DNA from 4 places in the Rhodoplanes azumiensis genome. Region 3 is predicted to be linked to each of the others. Evidence: predicted binding sites of a transcription regulator. Region 3 holds the regulator's gene; each other region holds the start of a gene.
What was found. Region 3 encodes PhoB, which activates phosphate uptake and scavenging genes when phosphate is short. Its sites were predicted from a motif close to TGTCATNNANCTGTCAT; they were not measured.

Region 1 (3,690 bases), on a different contig from region 3:
AGCTTCGACCTGATCTGCTCGATCGCCTCGGCGCTGGCGGCGGGCCCCGCAAAATAGGCGGCCGGATCGCCGGGCAGCGCCCGGGTGAGCAGGAACGTCACGATCACGACCCCGATCAGGCTCGGGATCGTCATCACGAGGCGTTTCAAGATCAGGGTCGGCATGATGCGCTCCGCAGCGTGGCGCCTGTCTCACCTCTCCCCGCGTGCGGGGAGAGATCGACGTTCGCGCGATCGGCGCGGACGTCGGGTGAGGGGCCTCTCGGGGATACGGAGACGCCCCCTCACCCGACTCGGACCTTCGGTCCGAGCCACCCTCTCCCCGCACGCGGGGAGAGGAAGTGCCGGCGCTGTGCCGGCTCGGTTCATTTGTACGTCGCGCTCACGCCTTGCTCAGCGTGCGGTAGTCGAGCTGGCGGTGGAACCAGTAGCGATAGCCGGAGACGCTCTTCTGCATCGCCGCGTTCAGATAGGGCTGGAACAGCGGGATGCGCGGCACGTCGGCGAACGCCTTGGCGACGAAGCCCGTCACGTCCTTGTCGTAGGCGGCGGTGTCGCCCTCGGCGGCCGCCTTGCGGGCGGCGTCGATCAGCGCGTCCATCTCCTTGTTCTGGTAGCTCATGGTGTTGAACAGCGAATTCTGGCCGTGATAGCACCAGAAGAAGAAGTACTCGGGATAATCGAGCCAGCCCGAGAAGAAGTTGGAGATCAGCGGCATCTCCTTCTTGGTCATCTCGGCGCGCCAGCTTGATCCCGGCACCTTGTTGATGGTCGCCTTGATGCCGATCTGGGCGAGACTCTCCTGCACCAGCACGCACAGCGGCTCGTTGACGGCGGCGAAGCCGAGGTCGAACGAGAGCGTCGTCTCGAAGCCGTTCGGCAGGCCGGCCTTGGCGAGCAGCGCCTTCGCCTTGGCGAGATCCGTGACGTAGCCGTGCGGCTGCGGCCAGGCGGTCGAGAGCGCGGCCCCCTCCGGCGCGCCGAACATCGGCTTGGCGAGGCCGAACATCACGGCGTCCATGATCTTCTGATAAGGAATCGCGTAGGCGACGGCCTGCCTCACCTCCAGCTTGTCGAAGGGCGGCTTGGTCACGTTCATGCCGATATACTGGATGCCGTTGCCGATCGGGCTCGACACCACGGCCACCTTGCCGGCCTGGCTCAGCTCGACGAAGTCCTTGTTGGGCAGGTCGAACGAGATGTCGGCATCGCCGCGCTCGATCAGGGCGCGCCGGTTTCCGGCGGACGGGACCATGCGCCACACGATGCGCTTGATCTTGGGCAGCGGCCCGCCCTTCCAGGTCTCGTTGCGCTCGTAGATCACCTCGGTGCCGGGCGTCCACTTCGTCACCTTGTAGGCGCCGCCGCCGGCCGTGTTGGCCTTGGCGTACTCCATGGCCCACGGATCCTTCTCGGTGGCGTTCTTCTTCATCAGCTCCGAGTTGAAGATCGACGGCACGATGACGGCGATGTCCGGAATCGTCAGCTTGTCCTTGCGGATGAAGTCGACCCGGAACGTGTGGTCGTCGACGACGACGAACTGCTCGGGCTTCTCCAGCGAGCCCGCCTTCATCTGGAAGGTCGGGAAGCCGCCGACCGTGACGGCGCGGTCGAACGACCACTTCACGTCCTTGGCCGTCACCGGCGTGCCGTCGTGGAAGGTCGCGTCCTTGCGCAGCTTGAAGGTTGCCGACGTGTCGGTGACGGTCCAGTCCTCGGCGAGCTCGGGCGTGTATTTGTCGCGGTCGTAGGAGGCGACGCCGTTCTCCAGCGTCTTGGTGCCGTGCGAGATCAGCCGGTCGTAGCAGTTCCAGGCGACCTCGTAGCCGGGGCGGTTGGTGCCGACGCCGTGAATGTCGAGATTGTTCGGGCCGCTCTCGGAGACCAGCAGCAGCGTCTCGTTGCGGGCCTGGGCCTTCGCCTCCGACCAGATCGCCGGGGCCGGGAGCATGCTGCCGGCCGCCAGGGCCGTCATCGACTTGAGGACGTCTCGACGCTTCATTCTCGTTCTCCGAATGGCAGGGCGGGGGCGCGGGGCGTGAGACCTCCCGCAAGCGGCGTGCCAACTCGGCGCGGGCGCCGGGTCGATCCGGCGAACCTGCTGAATCTCCGATGGGAACGGGCGTGGCGAGGGAAGCCGTGCGAGGCTGCCGCGGCGCCGAGGCTCCACTCTCATTGCATACAAGACAGGTCGGCATGCCGAACAAATAGGCAAAGTCGAGAAAGACGCGGGTCGCTTTGGGCCTCGCCGGGCGAATCCGTCGCAGCCGTCACATCACTGTAATACGAGCGGCCTAGGCGTCCGGGTCGGATCCCGGCCGCGGCCGCGGCGCGTCGTCGGACCGCCGCCGGCGCGCGGCGGGCCGCACATGGAGATCTCCGCGATGCGCGTTCGCCGCCTCGGCGCCCTTCTCGGCGCCCTTGCCCTCGCCCTGCAGCCGTTCACCGCCGCCGCGCTCGACGCCCGCTACACCGACGCCGACGGCGACCTCGTCGCCGACGCGCCGACCGATCCGAAGCAGTGGGTCGACCCCGCGACGTTGATCTTCGCCTACACGCCGGTCGAGGATCCCGCCGTCTACGCCAAGGTGTGGGACGGCTTCCTGCGCCACATGGAGAAGGTGACGGGCAAGAAGGTGCAGTTCTTCCCGGTCCAGTCCAACGCCGCCCAGCTCGAGGCGATGCGGGCCGGCCGCCTGCACGTCGCCGGCTTCAACACCGGCTCGAACCCGATCGCCGTCAACTGCGCCGGCTTCGTGCCCTTCGCCATGATGGCCTCGCTCAAGGGCGAGTACGGCTACGAGATGGAGATCATCACGTATCCGGGCTCCGGCGTGACCAAGCCCGAGGACATCCGCGGCAAGAAGATGGCCTTCACGTCGCAGACCTCGAACTCCGGCTACAAGGCGCCGTCGGCGCTGCTGCGGGAGAAGTTCGGACTCGAGCCCGGCAAGGACTACGAGCCGGTGTTCTCCGGCAAGCACGACAACTCGGTGATCGGCGTGGCCAACAAGGACTATCCGGTGGCCGCGATCGCCAACTCGGTGATGCTGCGCATGCTGGCCCGCAACGTGGTCAAGAAGGACCAGCTCGTCTCGATCTACAAGTCGCAGACCTTCCCGACCACCGGCTACGGCATGGTCTACAACCTGAAGCCCGAACTCGCCGCCAAGGTGAAGGAGGCGTTCTTCTCGTTCGACTGGACCGGCAGCGATCTCCTCAAGGAGTTCCAGTCGACCGAGCCGCCGCAGGAGAAGTTCATCCCGATCACCTACAAGCAGCATTGGGAGGTGGTGCGCGACATCGACAAGGCGATGGGCATCTCCTACGATTGCAAGGGCTGACGCGCCGAGGCGTCGTGCGCGCGAGCACCGACACGGGCGAGGGCTGATCCCGCATGCTGCGGATCGAGGGCTTGCGAAAGCAGTACCGCACCGGCGACGCCGCGCTGCGCGGCGTCGACCTCGTGGTGCCGGCCGGCGAGGTGATCGGCCTGATCGGCCCGTCGGGCGCCGGCAAGTCGACGCTGATCCGCTGCGTCAACCGGCTGGTCGAGCCGACGTCCGGCCGGATCTTCCTCGGCGACGACGAGGTGACGGGCGCGTCGCGTCGCGCATTGCGCCGGCTGCGCCGCCGCATGGGCATGATCTTCCAGGAGTTCGCGCTGGTCGAGCGGCTGACCGTGATGGAG
Region 2 (3,690 bases), on a different contig from region 3:
TCGCACCTTCGTGATCACGACCGTCCTTCGTTCGGCGGACCGCGCAAGACATCCTTCACCCGCGTCGCGGACAGTCTGCGGCCTCGCGGACACGGCCGCGATCGTGCCCGGGAACGAACCAATCCGGTCACCGGGAGACCTTATTTGCGCCCGATCGGCCCACCAGATGACGGGGGTCGGCCGGGTGGGACGACCCGCCGGCCGGCGGCCACGAGGCCAGACCGAAAGAACCCCCGGCACGCATCCGGCGTGCCTTTCCGGAGACTGCGCAATGCCCCGTACCGAGCTGCGAACCTTCGACACCGACGCGCCCCCGCCAGCCGCCCGCACCGCGGCCGACGGCAAGGTCGAGCGCGCCGAGACCGGTCGCCCGACCGGCCGCGAAGCCCGCCGCACCACGACCGACCGCTCCGCCGTCGCCTACTGCGTCGACAACGACCTGATCTGATCACGAGCTGATCAGCCTCGTCGTTCCGAGGCACTGGTCATTCCGGGCGGTGCATCGCGCCGTCCGGCCGCGGGCTCGGGCCTGAGCCCCGGAAGACGGTCTTGCCCCCCATCATTTCTGTTCCGGCTGACGGGCCGCTCCTTACCCTCTCCCAAAGGGAGAGGGTCGACGCGCTCTTGCGCGTCGGGGTGAGGGGTTAGGGCGCCAGCTGGATAGCGTGGCACCCCCTCACCCGGACTTCGCGCCTTCGGCGCGAACCCCGACCTCTCCCCGCCGGGGAGAGGTGAAGGTCGTGCCCGCCGTGAGTCTTTGCGCTGATCAGCCGGACGTCTCTCAATACTTCATCGGCACGTAGAGCTCGGCCGGCAGCGTGCGCCGCTCGTAGTTCGGGTTGAACACCCGGTCCGGCAGCGCGATCGGGACGTGCGGAACGGGCTCGTAAGGAATCTGCTTCAACAGGTGGTCGATGCAGTTGAGCCGCGCGCGCTTCTTGTCGTTGCCCTCGACGATGAACCACGGCGCCTCGCGGATGTTGGTGCGGAACAGCATGTCCTCCTTGGCGCGCGTGTAGTCCTCCCAGCGCACCCGCGACTGCAGATCCATCGGGCTCAGCTTCCACTGCTTCATCGGATCGTGGATGCGCATGAGGAAGCGCATCTGCTGCTCCTCGTCCGTGATCGAGAACCAGTACTTCAGCAGGATGATGCCGGAGCGCACCAGCATGCGCTCGAACTCCGGCACGTCGCGGAAGAACTGCTCGACCTCGTCCTCGGTGGCGAAGCCCATCACCCGCTCGACGCCGGCACGGTTGTACCAGGAGCGGTCGAACAGCACGATCTCGCCGCCGGCCGGCAGATGCGGCACGTAACGCTGGAAGTACCATTGGGTGCGCTCGCGCTCGGTCGGCGCCGGCAGCGCGACGACGCGGGCGATGCGCGGATTGAGCCGCTGGGTGATGCGCTTGATGACGCCGCCCTTGCCGGCGGAGTCGCGCCCCTCGAAGATGACGACGATCTTCGCCTTGGTGTGCTGCACCCAGTCCTGCAGCTTGATCAGCTCGGCCTGCAGCGCGAGCAGATTGCGCAGATAGTCGCGCCGGTCGATCGACGGCGGATGGGTCCGCTTGTAGATCTTGCGGATCTCCTCCGAGAGCGCCGGCTCGGACAGCTCGAGCTCGTAGTCCTCGTCGAGCGTGTCGGCGAGCTCGGCGTCGAGCCAGTCGAGGCCGCCGTTCTCCGGCCTGCCCTCGGCGCCATGTCCGTCGCCCGCATGCCCGTCGTCCGAACTTCCGTTGCCCGGCTTGCCATTGCTCGACGTGCCGTGTCCCGGCTTGCGGTCGTCCATCTGTCGCTCCGGTGAAGTCTCTGAACCGGCGATGGGAATCGCCGGACCGGACAGTGCCCGCGAGTGTGCGACAGTTCGATGACGAAGTCCGCGCGGCCGAGGGTCGCGCGGAGTCTTCCGGACACCGACTCCCCGCCCGTCACACGCGGGTCGGGTAGTTCGGGCTCTCGCGCGTGATGGTCACGTCGTGGACGTGGCTCTCGCGCAGGCCGGCGGCCGAGATCTTCACGAACTGCGCCTTCTCGTGCAGCTCGGCGAGCGTCTTGGCGCCGACATAGCCCATGGCGGCGCGGAGCCCGCCGGTGAGCTGGTGGAGCACGGCGCCGGCCGGCCCCTTGTAGGGCACCTGGCCCTCGACGCCCTCCGGCACCAGCTTGAGCGAGTCCTTGATGTCCTGCTGGAAATAGCGGTCGGCCGAACCCCGCGCCATGGCGCCGACCGAACCCATGCCCCGATACGTCTTGTAGGAGCGGCCCTGATAGAGGAACACCTCGCCCGGAGTCTCGTCGGTGCCGGCGAGCAGCGAGCCGATCATGGCGCAGTCGGCGCCGGCGGCGAGCGCCTTGGCGAGATCGCCCGAATACTTGATGCCGCCGTCGGCGATCACCGTCACCTTGGCGTCGCGCGCGACCCTGACGGCGTCCATGATGGCGGTGAGCTGCGGCACGCCGACGCCCGCCACCACGCGGGTCGTGCAGATCGAGCCCGGGCCGATGCCGACCTTGACGGCGTCGGCGCCGGCGTCGATCAGCGCCTTGGCGCCGTCGGCGGTCGCGATGTTGCCGGCCGCCACCTGAACGGCGTTGGACAGCTTCTTGATGCGGGTCACCTGCTCGAGCACGTGGCGCGAATGGCCGTGCGCCGTGTCGACGACGATCAGGTCGACGCCGGCCCCGATCAGATGCTCGGTGCGGGCATAGCCCGAGTCGCCGACCGTGGTCGCCGCGGCGACCCGCAGGCGTCCCTGCGCGTCCTTGCAGGCGTTCGGATTGGCGACCGCCTTCTCGATGTCCTTCACGGTGATCAGGCCGACGCAGCGATACTGGTCGTCGACGACCAGGAGCTTCTCGATGCGGAACTGGTGGAGGAGCCGCTTGGCCTCCTGCTGGCTCACCCCTTCCCGCACCGTGACCAGGCGCTCCTTGGTCATCAGCTCGGAGACCTTCTGGTCCGGATCGTGGGCGAAGCGCACGTCGCGATTGGTGAGGATGCCGACCAGCCGGCCCTCGATGCCCGCCTCGGTGGTGACCACCGGGATGCCGGAGATGCGGTTCTCGGCCATCATGCGCAGCGCCTCGGCGAGCGACGCGTCGGGACCGATGGTGAGCGGGTTCACCACCATGCCGCTCTCGAACTTCTTCACCTGCCGCACCTGGGCGGCCTGCGCCTCCGGCTCGAAGTTGCGGTGGATGACGCCGATGCCGCCGGCCTGCGCCATGGCGATCGCCATGGCGGACTCGGTCACCGTGTCCATGGCGGAGGCGATGATCGGGATGTTGAGCGGGATTTCTCGCGTGAGGAAGGTGCGCACGTCGGCCTGCGAGGGCAGCACGTCGGACAGGCCCGGCTGCAGCAGCACGTCGTCGAAGGTGAGGGCCTCGCGCGGGGGGGCGTCGGACAGAACGGCCATGCCAAGCTCCTGGTCGCCGCAGGGGTCTCGGAGACAGCGAGCCCGGCCCGGTCGTCGTCGATCGGGAAGACTCGAAACGCCCCTGTACGGAGTTGGCGAGGGTGGTTAGCACGGGCGTGCGACGATGGGAAGGCGGTTGCTGCACCGCCGTCCGCCGTCGCCGCAGCGACGATGCCGGCATTTCGTCAGCCGAGTCCGCGACGGCGGCGGAAGCCCCTCACCGCCGCCAGCCGGGCGGCGGACCGTGGCGCTCGATGGCGTCGACGAT
Region 3 (3,690 bases):
ACCAGGACATCTACGACCCGCAGCTCGACGTGGTGCAGCTGCGCGCCCGCGTCGGCATGGTGTTCCAGAAGCCGAACCCGTTCCCCAAGTCGATCTTCGAGAACGTCGCCTACGGACCGCGCATCCACGGGCTCGCCCGCAACAAGGCCGAGCTCGAGGAGATCGTCGCGATCAGCCTGAAGCGGGCCGGCCTGTTCGACGAGGTGAAGGACCGCCTGGGCGATTCCGGCACCAGCCTGTCGGGCGGTCAGCAGCAGCGCCTGTGCATCGCCCGCGCCATCGCGGTGAGCCCCGAGGTCATCCTGATGGACGAGCCGTGCTCGGCCCTCGACCCGATCGCCACGGCGAAGATCGAGGAGCTGATCGACGAGCTGCGCGAGAACTTCACGATCGTCATCGTCACCCATTCGATGCAGCAGGCCGCCCGGGTGTCGCAGCGCACCGCCTTCTTCCATCTCGGCGTCCTGGTCGAGATCGGCATCACCAGCGACATCTTCACGACGCCGAAGGACCGGCGCACGCAGGATTACATCACGGGTCGCTTCGGATGACCCCCATGAAGGCCCCCGAAGACGACACCCGACCCAACGACGTTCCGGAGACCCCCCCGATGGGCGAACACACGCACAAGGCCTTCGACACCGACCTGCAGGATCTCGCGCGCATGGTCGCCGAGATGGGTGGCATGGCGGAGCAGCAGATCTCGGACGCCACCGAGGCGCTCGACCGCCGCGACCTGGTCGCGGCCCAGAAGGTGGTCGGAGCCGACACCCGCATCGACGTGCTGCAGCGCGAGATCGAGGCCAAGGCGGTGCTCACCATCACGCGGCGCCAGCCGATGGCGGTCGATCTGCGCGACATCGTCGCGGCGATGCGCATCTCCAACGATCTCGAACGGATCGGCGACCTCGCCAAGAACATCGCCAAGCGGGTCGTCGCTCTCGACAACGAGTTCCGCGCCCAGCAGGTGATGCGTGGCGTCCAGCACATGACCGAGCTGGTGCTGTCGCAGATCAAGGACGTGCTCGACGCCTATGCGAGGCGCGACCTGCAGAAAGCCGTGGCGGTGTGGCGGGCCGACGAGGAGATCGACGCCGTCAACAACTCGCTGTTCCGCGAGCTCCTCACCTACATGATGGAAGACCCGCGCAACATCGGCATCTGCATCCATCTGCTGTTCTGCGCCAAGAACATCGAGCGGATGGGCGATCACGCCACCAACATCGCCGAGTCGGTCTACTACATGATCGAAGGCAAGTCGCTCGTCGACGAGCGCCCGAAGGGCGACACGACGGCGAGCACCGTGGTTCCGTTCGACGCCTGACGAAGGGAACGAGCGTCCGCCGCCGGGCGCTCGCGCTTCTCGAGAGGAATACCACCCGATGGCCGCCCGCATCCTGATCGTCGAGGACGAGGAGCCGCTGACGCTGCTGCTGCGCTACAATCTCGAGGCCGAAGGCTACGCCGTGGACGCCGCCGGCCGCGGCGACGACGCCGATCTCCGCCTCAAGGAGAGCCCGCCCGATCTCGCCATCGTCGACTGGATGCTGCCCGGCCTGTCCGGCATCGAGCTGATCCGGCGGCTGCGCGCCCGCACCGAGACCCAGCAGCTCCCGGTGATCATGCTCACGGCGCGCGGCGAGGAGGGCGAGCGGGTGCGCGGGCTCGCCACCGGCGCCGACGACTACATCGTCAAGCCGTTCTCCGTGCCCGAGCTGCTCGCGCGCATCCGCGCGCTGCTCCGCCGCACCAAGCCGGAGCGGGTCGCCGCCGTTCTGACCGCCGGCGACATCGAGCTCAACCGCGAGAAGAAGCGGGTGGCGCGGGCCGGGCGCGACGTGCCGCTCGGGCCGACCGAGTTCCGCCTGCTCGAGTTCCTGATGGAGAACCCGGGCCGCGTCTTCTCGCGCGAGCAGCTGCTCGACCGGGTGTGGGGGCGCGACGTCTATATCGACGAGCGCACCGTCGACGTGCATGTCGGCCGGCTGCGCAAGGCGCTCAACCGCGGCCAGCGCTCCGACCCGATCCGCACCGTGCGCGGCGCCGGCTACGCCCTCAACGACCGCTACGGCAGCGCGGAAGCGTGAGGGGCCGGACGGAGCGGCGGGCGCCCGCCCGCCACGCTCCCCGGCTCGAACGGCGCGTGCGCGGCGGTCGCGACCAGCGTGCGTCCCGGATGTCGCGCGCAATGCAGCGACGTCATGGCCGGATTGCCGCATCGCGGACCACAGCGATCCGGCAATCCTGCGCGATCCCGCGATGATGTCGTGCAGCGCCCGTGGCGTGCGGCGCCGAACGGTTCGGCGTCCGGCCGCGCCGGACGCCGGAATCGTGTCGGATCAGATCCGCCCGAGCCGCTTGTCGCGGCGGCGGTCGACCGGCTGATAGGCGATCCGCGCGTGGTAGCCGCAATAGGGCAGCCCCTCGGCGGTGCGGCCGCCGCAGAAGAAGAAGTCGGTCGAGCCCGGATCGCCGACCGGCCAGCGGCACTTGCCCTCGCCGAGCTCGAGCAGCGTGCAGCGCTGGCCCATCGGCACCACATTGGCGACCGCCTCGACCTCCTGCTCGTACTCGACCTCGTAGACGGGCGCGCGTGCCAGCGCCGTGTTGCCGCGCATCGCCGGCCGCGCGACGCGCATCACCGGCGCCGCCGCGCGCGGCTTTCTCGCCCGCGGCACCGCCGCCGCAGGACTCTTGGCCCGTCCGGACAGGCCCAGTCGGTGAACCTTACCGATCACCGCATTGCGTGTAATGCCACCCAGCTCGACGGCGATCTGGCTCGCTGAGAGACCGTCGTTCCAAAGCTTCTTGAGTAGTTCCACGCGCTCGTCGGTCCACATGTGTTCCTCTTCGCCTCGCGGCGCGGGACGGGTCTCACCGAATCCCCCAACGCCGCGCGGCGGTGCCTCTCCACCGGCGGGTACGCAGGAACTGGATGTGAAACTGAGAGAGCAGTCCGCCGCACGAGATATCGTATACTTACGAAGAAAACGCTACTATATGGCGCGAGTCCCACGCAAGAGTCCCCAGTATTGCATCCACAATTCATGGCCGTTTCGAGTCCGTAAGTGAGACGACGGATGCCGCGGGTCCGGTTGACACCGCGCCGCCCGGACCTAGAATGATGTCGTCGTGCCGCCCCTGGGGCGGCACGATTCATTTCATGGGCCGCGCATCTCTTCGGCGTGCGCCGCTCAATTCACGAGTCGCCAGAAGAAGTTCGGCCATGTCGCATCTCCTGCCGACCTACGCGCGTGCGAACCTCGCCTTCGAGCGGGGCGAAGGCGCATGGCTCGTCTCCACCACGGGCGAGCGCTACCTCGATTGTCACTGCGGCGTCGCCGTGAACGCCCTCGGCCACGCCCATCCGGTGCTGGTCGAGGCGCTCAAGGCACAGGCCGAGAAGGTGTGGCACGTCTCCAACCTGTTCCGCGTGCCGGATGCCGAGCGCCTGGCGGCGCGCCTGTGCGAAGCGAGCTTCGCGGACCTGGTGTTCTTCTGCAATTCGGGCGCCGAGGCGATGGAGGGCGCGATCAAGGTCGCGCGCAAGTACCACGCGGCGAACGGCGCGCCGGAGCGCGTGCGCATCGTCACGTTCGAGGGTGCCTTCCACGGCCGCACACTGGCGACGCTCGCGGCCGGTGGCCAGAAGAAGTACATGGAAGGCTTCGGCCCGCCGGTCGAGGGCTT
Region 4 (3,690 bases), on a different contig from region 3:
CGGGGTCGGTTGTCATGGCGCGCGACCCTAGCCCGCACCGCCCGGAGCGACAAGATGTGCGCCGGATGTCCCCGGCATGCCGGAAAACAGCCTCGGCACCGGCCTCCACTGATCCCCACGCAAGCGGGGATCCGGACGGCTCGGCCATGTCGCCCCTGGATCACGCGGCTTCGCGCGGACCAGCGGATCCTGGCGCAGTCGCTAGGCCGCCGCGCGCTGGGCCGCGTCGGGGAGACGGCGGAAACGCACCAGCGTGTAGACGCCGAGCGGCTTGATCGGCCGGCGCTCGATCAGCGCGACGGCGCCGTGCCGCTCCGCCCAGGCGGCGAGCCGCGCGAACGGAAACTCCGGCCGCAGCCCCATCTTGCGCGCCGGCCGCGCGACCAGACGCTCCAGCACGGCGGTGAGCCCCTTCTCCGAATAGAGATGGTTGACGAGAATGATCTCGCCGCCGGGCCGCACCACCCGGGCGCACTCGTCGAGCACGCGCTCGGGATCCTCGACCAGCGTGATCACGAACTGCGCGACGACGCAGTCGAACGAGCCGGCCCCGAAGGCGAGGTCGGTCGCGTCCATCACCATCACCGACTCGACATGCGGGAACTGCCCGGTGGCGAGTCGCGCCTTCGCCTTCGCGACCATCGGGGCCGACATGTCGATGCCGACCACCCGGGTCGCGTGATCGTAGTCCGAGAACGAGAGCCCCGTCCCCACCCCGACCTCGAGGATGCGGCCGCCGACCTGCCGGGCGGCTTCCGCGGCGGCACGCCGTCCGCTCTCGAAGATCGGCCCGCACACCATATCGTAGAGCGGCGCCCAGCGGGCATAGGCCTTCTCCATGACGTGACGTTCGGGATCCGCGATGGTGTCTGGATGGGGCGACAAGGCCATGTGCTGCTCCGAAGGATCGTTGGCGTTCTTGTTGCGACGTCGTTCTTCCGGCGCGACGCACCTCGTTCCGGGCGCTCTCACCGACACGCAAAACCGCCCCGCCCCCGAACGGCTCCGGATCAGAGCCGCTCGGGACGAGGCGGAACGTGGACTTACATCGTCACCCCGGCTCACGCCGCCTGGGCGGCGACCGGAGCGGGCTCGGGCTCGATGCTCTCGAGCCGCTTCGTCCAGGTGATGATCTCGAAGCGGCCGTCGAAATGCTCGGCCACGGCCGTGCAGCTCTCCACCCAGTCACCGCAATTGATGTAATGGGTGCCGAAACTCTCGTGCATGACCGCATGATGGATGTGGCCGCAGATCACGCCGTCGACGCCGTGGTGCTGCGCCTCGGCGGCGAGCGTCTTCTCGAAGTCGCCGATGTAGTTGACGGCGTTCTTCACCTTCAGCTTGGCCCACTTCGAGAACGACCAGTAGCCGAAGCCGAGCCGCCGCATCAGCCCGTTGACGAGGCGGTTCATCGTGATGGCGAGGTCGTAGGCCTTGTCGCCGAGCAGCGCCAGCCAGCGCGCCTGGGAGATCACGAAGTCGAACAGGTCGCCGTGGATGACCAGATAACGACGGCCGTCCGGCGTCTCGTGGATGGCGTGCTCCACCACCTCGATGCCGCCGAAATGCGTGCCGTAATAGCCGCGCAGGAACTCGTCGTGATTGCCCGGCACGTAGATCATGCGGGCGCCCTTGCGGCCCTTGCGCAGGAGCTTCTGGACGACGTCGTTGTGGGCCTGCGGCCAGTACCAGCTCGACTTCAGGTGCCAACCGTCGACGATGTCGCCGACCAGATAGACCGTGTCGGCCTCGTGCCAGCGGAGAAAGTCGAGAAGCTTGTCGGCCTGGCAGCCGCGGGTTCCGAGATGGACGTCCGAGATGAACAATGTGCGGAAGCGCCGCAATCCGTTGTCCGTCACGCCGCGCCCCCTTCAATGATCGCATCAATGATCGTGAACATTTCCGGGTTCTGACAGAGTCCTGTTGCGGTTCGATGACGCACCGCACCGGGCCTGGGAACCGACCCTGCGCGCCCCTTCGTCATCGCTTCGTCATGCGGGCGTTGTAGTCGCCGGACATGACACTCCTCGGACTCGCTGTCGCCTTTTGTGGCCTCACCGTGCTCGTGCATGTCGCGAGCGTCGCCATCGCCGCTTGGCGTTGCCGCGTGCGGTCGGGCACCATGGCGCCGAGGCCCGGCACGCCGCCCGTCACCATCGTGCGGCCGGTGTGCGGCATCGAGAACTTCATCGAGGAGACGCTCGCCTCGACGTTCCGGCTCGACTATCCGACCTACGAGATCCTGTTCTGCGTCGCCTCGCCGGCCGACCCGGTGATCCCGGTGGTCGAGGCGCTGATGGCACGGCACCCGACCGTGCCGGCGCGGCTGTTGATCGGCAACGATCCGGTCAGCAGCAATCCCAAGCTGAACAACTGCGTCAAGGGCTGGCACGCGGCCCGCCACGACTGGATCGTGCTCGCCGACTCCAACGTGCTGCTGCCGATCGACTATCTGCAGCGGCTGCTGGCGACCTGGCGGGCCGACACCGGACTCGTCTGCGCCCCGCCGATCGGCAGCCGGCCGGACGGCTTCTGGGCCGAGGTGGAATGCGCCTTCCTCAACACCTATCAGGCGCGCGCCCAGTATGTCGCCGACACGATCGGGCTCGGCTTCGCCCAGGGCAAGACGCTGTTCTGGCGCCGCGTCGTGCTGGAGGCCGGCGGCGGCATCAAGGCGCTCGGCGCCGATGTCGCCGAGGATGCCGCCTCGACCAAGGTGGTGCGCGGGCTCGGCCTGAAGGTCCGCCTGACGGACGCGCCGTTCGAGCAGCCGCTCGGCCGCCGCCGTCCGGCCGAGGTGTGGCGCCGGCAGTCGCGCTGGGCGCGGCTGCGGCGGGCCTGCTTCCCGGGCTACTTCCTGCCCGAGATCCTCACCGGCGGGCTGTTTCCGGGTCTCGCCTTAGCGATCGCGGTCGGCGAGCTCGGCGGCCCGGTGCTGCCGCTGCTCATGCTGTTCTGGCTCGGCTGGTACGGCGCCGAGATGGCGCTGGCGCGCGCCGCCGGCTGGCACCTTTCCCGCTGGTACCCGCTGCACGGCCTGTTGCGCGACCTGATGCTGCCGGCGCTGTGGCTCGACGGCCTGCTCGGCCAATCCTTCGAATGGCGCGGCAACGAGATCCGCGTCGAGGCCGACGGACGCGCCGTCTGAGGGCGGCGCCGACCACGCGCCGGCCGGGCGCCTGAATCCGGCTCTCCGCGCCGAGGCGTCCGCCGCCGCTCCGTCCCGTATTTCCCGTCGCACGGAACCTGTGAGACGGGCCGGCTCGGCCGGTCGGGACGGCCTTCCATCGGACGGGAGCGACCCGTGCCGGCCACCGTCGACCGACAACATTCGACCCGAACGATAGCGGCCCGAACGATCGCGGCCCGGACGACCGTGCTCGCCGCCCTCGCTCGACGGCATCGGCATGGCCGACATCATGACCGGCATCGCCGAGCAGCGGCACCCCACGTCGTCCGGCACACCGGCGCGCCGCGCCCGCTCGCCCGGACCGGCGCGCCGGGATCCGCCACGCCTCTTGCGGCGGGTCGTCTCCTGGTGTCTGGTCCCGGCATCGTGGCGCGGCGCGCCCGATCGCCAGGATTCTCGCCCCAGGACATCCGCCATGGATCTCGGACTCGCCGGCCGCAACGCCATCGTCTGCGCCTCCAGCCGCGGGCTGGGACGCGCCTGCGCGCAAAAGCTCGCCG

Region 1: phnD (phosphate/phosphite/phosphonate ABC transporter substrate-binding protein) is a predicted target of PhoB. The motif match lies at 2,268-2,284, and genes of this name have one in related genera.
Region 2: ppk2 (polyphosphate kinase 2) is a predicted target of PhoB. The motif match lies at 1,860-1,876, and genes of this name have one in related genera.
Region 4: ACFSOX_RS18445 (ceramide glucosyltransferase) is a predicted target of PhoB. The motif match lies at 1,979-1,995, and genes of this name have one in related genera.

What each region holds. Positions count from the first base shown of each region.
Region 1 is NZ_JBHUIW010000004.1:76,859-80,548, reverse strand. Features, by position in the region: gene ACFSOX_RS05520 (ABC transporter permease) at 1-164, opposite strand, end outside; gene ACFSOX_RS05515 (ABC transporter substrate-binding protein) at 382-2,001, opposite strand; gene phnD (phosphate/phosphite/phosphonate ABC transporter substrate-binding protein) at 2,384-3,343, shown strand; gene phnC (phosphonate ABC transporter ATP-binding protein) at 3,397-3,690, shown strand, end outside.
Region 2 is NZ_JBHUIW010000001.1:29,430-33,119, reverse strand. Features, by position in the region: gene ACFSOX_RS00140 (hypothetical protein) at 272-448, shown strand; gene ppk2 (polyphosphate kinase 2) at 782-1,792, opposite strand; gene guaB (IMP dehydrogenase) at 1,932-3,422, opposite strand; gene ACFSOX_RS00125 (hypothetical protein) at 3,640-3,690, opposite strand, start outside.
Region 3 is NZ_JBHUIW010000029.1:38,367-42,056, reverse strand. Features, by position in the region: gene pstB (phosphate ABC transporter ATP-binding protein PstB) at 1-551, shown strand, start outside; gene phoU (phosphate signaling complex protein PhoU) at 611-1,324, shown strand; gene phoB (phosphate regulon transcriptional regulator PhoB) at 1,383-2,087, shown strand; gene ACFSOX_RS20410 (GcrA family cell cycle regulator) at 2,340-2,840, opposite strand; gene ACFSOX_RS20405 (aspartate aminotransferase family protein) at 3,227-3,690, shown strand, end outside.
Region 4 is NZ_JBHUIW010000024.1:33,798-37,487, forward strand. Features, by position in the region: gene ACFSOX_RS18430 (threonine ammonia-lyase) at 1-16, opposite strand, end outside; gene ACFSOX_RS18435 (class I SAM-dependent methyltransferase) at 202-891, opposite strand; gene ACFSOX_RS18440 (UDP-2,3-diacylglucosamine diphosphatase) at 1,062-1,859, opposite strand; gene ACFSOX_RS18445 (ceramide glucosyltransferase) at 2,018-3,148, shown strand; gene ACFSOX_RS18450 (SDR family oxidoreductase) at 3,606-3,690, shown strand, end outside.